Regions from separate parts of the Thalassotalea euphylliae genome, predicted to be linked through region 2. Evidence: predicted binding sites of a transcription regulator. Region 2 holds the regulator's gene; each other region holds the start of a gene.
The links. The regulator sigma-54, encoded in region 2, starts transcription at its own class of promoters, with help from an activator protein. The targets are predictions, from matches to a motif close to GTTGGCACGNNNNTNGNNT.

Region 1 (2,276 bases), 730 kb from region 2:
ATCGCATTGAACATGCGCAAGTACTTCAACTCGATGATATTCCAAAATTTGCAAAGCTAAATGTTATTGCATCTATTCAAGCAACGCATGCAACCAGCGATAAAAATATGGCTCAAGACAGAATAGGCAAAGAACGACTCAAAGGTGCTTATGCTTGGCGCAGCTTACTTAACGCTGGTGCACGTATTGCCAATGGTTCAGATTTCCCCGTCGAACCAACTAATCCATTTTATGGCCTTCACGCGTCAATTACTCGCCAAGACAGAAACAACCAACCATTAGGAGGCTGGATTTCCGAAGAGTCACTTACCACGGTGGAAAGCCTTAAAAGTTTCACGATTGATGCCGCTTATGCTGGCCATCAAGAAGGTATGCTAGGCAGCTTGGAAGCTGGTAAACAAGCTGACTTTATCCTCATCAAAGAAGATTTGTTTACACAAGAGCCTAGTACGATTTGGCAAAACAAAGTGCTTGCAACTTGGGTGGCTGGGAAACCCGTTTTCACAAAGTAGCCTTGTGTCAGGTACTTCTGTATTAAGTATTTTTCAACAACAAAATTGATCGTTTAAATAGTAAAAAATGCACGTAACAAACAATTTATGCGAAATCGTGAATTCACTCTATTAAAACAATGTCACAACAATGTTAATATTACGTCATTAGTTGCCAAATCAATTGTCATACTATGTGTCAAAGTGCTTTACAATTAATGCTGTGGCTAGCTAACAACCAAACATAGACTTATGTAAAATATAGATTTTTTATAATTTGCATATTAATTGCATTGAATAAAAAATTAATGGCGCTAATTAAAACTAAATAAAGTTTTCTGAATACGGAGTTCAGTATGTTTCTAAAGCCAAGTAAATGGATACTTTCAGGACTAGTTGTCGTAGCTAGTTCATTCGCTAATGCGAGCACATTGACATTGAACGTTGAGAACGCAACACAAAATGGCTCGGATTTTGGTAATAGCTTTACCAAGAATTTTAGTGCAAATGGCGAAACTCAAACACTAACAATTACTGCGTGGGCTGATACAAAAAGTGCTGATGGCTCTTCCACTGATTTACTGATAGAGGCTGCAGAAATTGGTGACTATCCAGGAGGCTTAGGTATTTCTAACAACACTTCTGGCGATGGTCACACTGCGGACAACTATCAATCCAATCCAAACGAGCGTGATTACGACTTCTTCTTGCTTGATTTTGGTGATTTGAGCGTTACGTTAAACTCAATTACGTCTGGCTATCTAGAGTACGGAGCAAGTTCAACTCAGGTATCTGTTGCGGCAGTTACAACAGGAGACCTAGCCGATAAAACCTGGAATCAGGTAGACAATAACTTTTCATTGAGTTCGGGTTATGGTCAATTTATGGGAAATAGCGGCAGCTATTACGTTAACTCATTCACTTCTGAAGCTGGTGAGGATCTCAGTTCTGCCAGTTCAACAAGGTGGATCGTAGGTGCTTTTAATCACCATTTTGGTGGTGATGCTAGTTTAGAAAGTAATGATGGTTTTAAGTTAGCTAGTATCGGCTTTACAACCAAACCGAACAAACCAGGCACCTCTATTCCTGAGCCAGCACCACTTGCTTTGATGCTAGTTGCACTAGTTGCTTTAGCAAGGCGAAAAGTTAATAAATAAATGCAGATATAGCTCAGTGTAACTCGTTGGGTTATCGCTTTTGACAAAAGATGGCTAACGCCATCTTTTTTTATTTTAAGTTACAATCACACATACTAATATTAAGTTAGCTGTTTACTGTTAGGTTACATCATGCTCCGAAGTTTTGCTCTATTACCTTTACTTGCTAGTTTTTCAATACTTGCATCAAACGATCTTGAAAAAGCAATTAGCGCGTATCAAGTCGATGATATTGAAGCGGCATATATTCACCTAAAAAACACACTCAATAGCGATGCGGAAAACCTACCTGCCAAAGTACTTATGGGCAGAGTACTCTTGCGTAAGGGTTTGTACTCAGAAGGTATTCAAGAATTTAATGACGCACTTGCTGCTGGTGCTGACGCTAACCAATTTATCTTCGAACAAGTAAGGGCAATGTTACTATTAGGCAAAAACCAAGAGCTAATTGACTTATTAGATAACCTTATATTAAACAAAAAAAATCAAATCGCTACACTGCAAATAAAAAGTAATGCGTTTATCGCGTTAGAAAAATATGATCAAGCATTAGGAGCACTAAAGCAGGCTGAAAACCTCAACTCCAAAGATATAGGCGTAATTAGTTCTCTTGCTAATTTTTTCATTG
Region 2 (2,276 bases):
TTAGACTTAAATGCGTCCATCATTGCAGTTAAAAATTGGTCAGCAACTTACGATGACGCCGCAACTTCAGCAGGCTATCAAGTTACTACAATTATCAACATTAGACCTTCAACAAGAGATTCAAGAAGCGCTGGAGAGCAATCCACTGCTTGAAGTGGATGAGTCGGCGAGTGCCTCATCGGAAAGTAATGACAGCGAGTCTATAGACGATGCTTATTCTGCTACGGCAACGACCGAGCAGGTGACAACAGATGGTTCTGAAGATGCTATGCCTACCGCTGATGAGGTCAGCACTACTGAGGCGATGGAAAAAAATGACATTCCAGAAGAGTTGAGTATTGATACCACTTGGGATGAGTCATTTAGTGCAGGTGTAAGTAGCTCAGGCATTGGCACTGCAGGCAGTGATGACTACGTTTATCAAGGTGAAACCACCGATTCTATTCAAGACCACTTGCACTGGCAAATGGAGCTAACACCCTTTAGTGAAACCGATGAAGCCATTGCTATGGCAATTATCGATGCCGTTGACGATGCTGGTTACCTAACCGTTTCTGCCGAAGATATTTTGGAAAGTCTAGGTCTTGAAGAAGTTGAACTTGATGAAGTTGAAGCGGTATTAAAGCGTATTAATATGTTCGATCCTATTGGGGTCGCAGCGCGCTCTATTCCTGAATGTTTATTGATTCAATTGAATCAGTTCGATAACGACACACCGTATTTAGCAGAAAGTAAGCTGATCATTAGCGAGCACATTGATTTATTGGGTAATCGTGACTATCGTCAAATAATGCGAAAAACCAAGCTCAAGGAAGACCAGCTGCGCGAGGCACTGCGCCTGATCCAGTCGTTAAACCCAAGACCTGGTGATGCGGTAGTGCAAGGTGATGATCAGTACGTTATCCCAGATGTTTCTGTGGAAAAGAAAAATGGTCGCTGGGTGGTTGAGCTTAATCCAAGTACAGCACCAAGATTATCAATTAACCAGCAATACGCAGCGATGACCAAAAGTATGAAGTCATCGGACGATAATCAGTTTATCCGTTCAAACCTGCAAGAAGCCAAATGGTTTATTAAAAGTTTAGAAAGCCGCAACGAAACGCTACTAAAAGTGTCAAACTGTATTGTTCAGCGTCAGCAAGGCTTTTTCGAATACGGGCCAGAAGCGATGCGCCCGATGGTGTTAAACGACATCGCAGAAGCGGTTGATATGCATGAGTCAACCATATCGCGTGTAACCACGCAAAAATTCATGCACACGCCTAGAGGTATTTTCGAATTAAAATACTTCTTTTCTAGTCATGTTAGTACGGAAAATGGAGGGGAATGTTCATCTACTGCTATCAGAGCATTAATTAAAAAGCTTGTCTCAGCAGAAACTCCATCGAAACCATTAAGTGATAGCAAAATGGCGGAACTATTAGCAGAGCAAGGGATTAATGTTGCGCGACGGACAATAGCTAAGTACCGAGAGTCCTTATCTATTCCACCGTCAAATCAAAGAAAAAGTCTACTTTAAGTATTCAAGCAATGAGGAATAAAGCTTATGCAAATTAATTTATCAGGCCACCACGTAGAAGTGACAGATTCATTACGCGATTTCGTTAACACTAAGTTTGCAAAGCTGGAGCGACATTTCGATCACATCAACAATGTATACGTCGTTCTTACCGTAGAAAAATTAAACCAAAAAGCCGAGGCGACAGTTCACCTCAACGGCACAGAGGTTCACGCCTCAGCACAAAATCAAGACATGTACGCATCAATTGACTCGCTCATTGATAAACTTGACCGCCAAATCCTTAAATACAAAGGAAAAATTACTCAGCATTAAACTATGAAGCTGCAAGATATACTAACCGAGGACTGCACATCCTGTGCAGTCCCACTGTCAAGCAAAAAGAAAATCCTCGAGCAAATTTGCAGTATTGCAACTAGTCACATCCCTGAACACTCAACATTTGAATTGCTGCAAAGTTTGCTGGCTCGTGAAAAAATGGGCAGCACAGGCATTGGCAATGGTATTGCAATACCACACGGTCGCCTTACTGGCACGAATCAAGTTGTGGCAGTACTGATGACCACTGAACAGCCAGTGGCGTTTGATGCGATTGATAACCGCGCTGTTGATATCTTCGTGGCGTTATTTGTGCCTGAAGACTGTTGTAAAGATCACTTATCCACGCTGCAAAGTATTGCTAAGCTGCTTAGCAACAAACAAATCAATAAAAAAATTCGTAAATGTACTAGTAATCATGAACTTTACGAGTTGATTA
Region 3 (2,276 bases), 460 kb from region 2:
AAATTTCTGATGGGTAACTAGTAACCATGGCAGATTCAGACTCAGGTGAACGCAGTGAAGAGCCGACGGCGAAAAAACTGTCGGAAGCTCGACAGAAAGGGCAAATCCCTCGCTCGAAAGATTTAGGCACTATGTTCGTGTTGATCAGCAGTGCGGTTGCGTTGTTGATGGTCGGTGATTCGTTAGTGCTTAGCTTGTCACAAATGATGAAGCGCATGTTTACCTTTACTCGCGAAGAGGTAATGGATACTCAGAATATTTTTAACATCGTTGGTGAGGTTTTCGCCGGTGTGATGTATCCAATGTTATGGATTTTTGCGATTATCACGCTCGCAGCCTTTGTTGGGAACACCTTGTTAGGCGGTATGAATTTTTCCTGGGAGGCAATGGCGCCCAAGGCTAGTAAGCTTTCACCACTGCAAGGCTTCAAGCGAATGCTGGGCGTACAAGCAGGGGTCGAGCTCATTAAATCACTGCTTAAATTCTTTGTTGTCTTTTTTGTCGCGATAACCTTACTCACCGTTCTCTTTGAAGAAATCATCAGCTTAAGTTTAGAGTCAGCGCCGAGTAACTTTGGTCACGCGGTTGAGATGCTCTTGTGGATGTTCTTAGTTTTGGCCTGTTCATTGGGTATCATTGCCGCCATTGATGCGCCATATCAAGTTTGGAATCACACCCGTCAGCTCAAAATGACCAAACAAGAAGTTAAAGATGAAATGAAAAACACTGAGGGTAGCCCAGAAATTAAAGGTCGTATCCGCAGGGCGCAGTATGAGATGTCGCAACGCCGTATGATGCAAGATGTGCCGCAAGCCGATGTGGTGATTACTAATCCAACCCATTACTCAGTCGCATTAAAATATGATACCGAGCAGGGCGGCGCACCGATGATGATTGCTAAAGGCGCAGATCAAATGGCGATACATATACGCACCATTGCAAAAGAGCACGGCGTGGAAATTCTGCAATCGCCTGCGTTAGCGCGCTCTTTGTATTACACAGCAGAAGTTAACGAAGAAATACCTGAGGCTCTGTTTGCGGCGGTCGCACAAGTGCTCGCCTTTATTTTTCAGTTAAGAGCACACCGCTCTGGCAAAGGTCGCCGCCCAGTGCCATTAGCTAAAAACCTTCCAATCCCAGACGATTATCGATATTGATACCGCAAGAATAGTGTAAGTAGCAATTTTAGTAACAGCTTTACTTATAAAATAGTTTAGTTAGAGCCTGAGCTAGCTGGCTTACTTATTGCTTAATCGGTACTATCCCGTAATCGTCAAAACTTTATCACTAATTAGAAATGCAGTTATTAGCGAAATTCCCTCAATTTGACAAAAGTAAAGTAAACCACCTTTCTGGCTTAGGTACGCCTTTCCTAGTAATGGCCGCACTTGGCATGATAGTACTGCCAATGCCTGCCATGCTATTGGATGTACTGTTTTCTTTTAACATTGCCTTATCACTCGTGGTGTTGCTGATTACGGTTTATACCTTAAAGCCGTTGGATTTTGGCGCATTCCCATCGGTATTGTTGATTGCGACTATCCTCCGGTTGTCATTAAACGTGGCAAGTACGCGTGTGGTGCTGCTGGAAGGTCATGAGGGGCCTGATGCTGCTGGGGCTGTTATTGAAGCATTTGGCTCGGTTGTTATCGGCGGTAATTACGCTGTCGGTTTAGTGGTTTTCCTAATTTTGATCATCATTAACTTTGTCGTTGTTACCAAAGGTGCGGGTCGTATTTCTGAAGTAACGGCGCGTTTTACCCTAGATGCTATGCCAGGAAAGCAAATGGCGATTGACGCCGACCTTAATGCTGGCTTTATCACGCAAGACCAAGCGCGTGAACGTCGCCAAGAAATCACCAGTGAAGCAGATTTCTATGGCTCGATGGATGGTGCGAGTAAGTTCGTAAAAGGTGATGCGATAGCTGGCATTTTAATTCTTTTCATTAACATTATTGGTGGCCTAGTCATTGGTATGGTGCAGCATGACCTAAGCTTTGATGCTGCCGTTGAGATCTACACCTTACTCACCATTGGTGATGGCTTAGTTGCACAGATTCCGGGCTTATTGCTTTCAGTAGGCACAGCAATCGTGGTTACCCGTCAAAACACCTCTGAAGAAATGGGCAAGCAGGTCAGCAGTCAGTTAGGTCAAGCTCGTTCTTTGTATATTGCGGCTAGCGTCATGTTCGTTATGGGTATTGTTCCTGGTATGCCACATTTTGCGTTTTTAACGTTTGCAGCGTTGATTGCTGGGATTGCTTACTTCGGTGAAA

Region 1: a site for sigma-54 is predicted at 767-785, ahead of xdp1 (exosortase-dependent surface protein XDP1). Genes of this name have one in related genera too.
Region 3: a site for sigma-54 is predicted at 1,233-1,251, ahead of flhA (flagellar biosynthesis protein FlhA). Genes of this name have one in related genera too.

Annotation. Positions count from the first base shown of each region.
Region 1 is NZ_QUOT01000001.1:1,030,765-1,033,040, forward strand. Features, by position in the region: gene DXX94_RS04560 (amidohydrolase) at 1-512, shown strand, start outside; gene xdp1 (exosortase-dependent surface protein XDP1) at 848-1,648, shown strand; gene prsT (XrtA/PEP-CTERM system TPR-repeat protein PrsT) at 1,781-2,276, shown strand, end outside.
Region 2 is NZ_QUOT01000001.1:1,759,651-1,761,926, reverse strand. Features, by position in the region: gene DXX94_RS07920 (RNA polymerase factor sigma-54) at 11-1,519, shown strand; gene hpf (ribosome hibernation promoting factor) at 1,547-1,834, shown strand; gene ptsN (PTS IIA-like nitrogen regulatory protein PtsN) at 1,838-2,276, shown strand, end outside.
Region 3 is NZ_QUOT01000001.1:1,301,771-1,304,046, reverse strand. Features, by position in the region: gene flhB (flagellar biosynthesis protein FlhB) at 27-1,157, shown strand; gene flhA (flagellar biosynthesis protein FlhA) at 1,298-2,276, shown strand, end outside.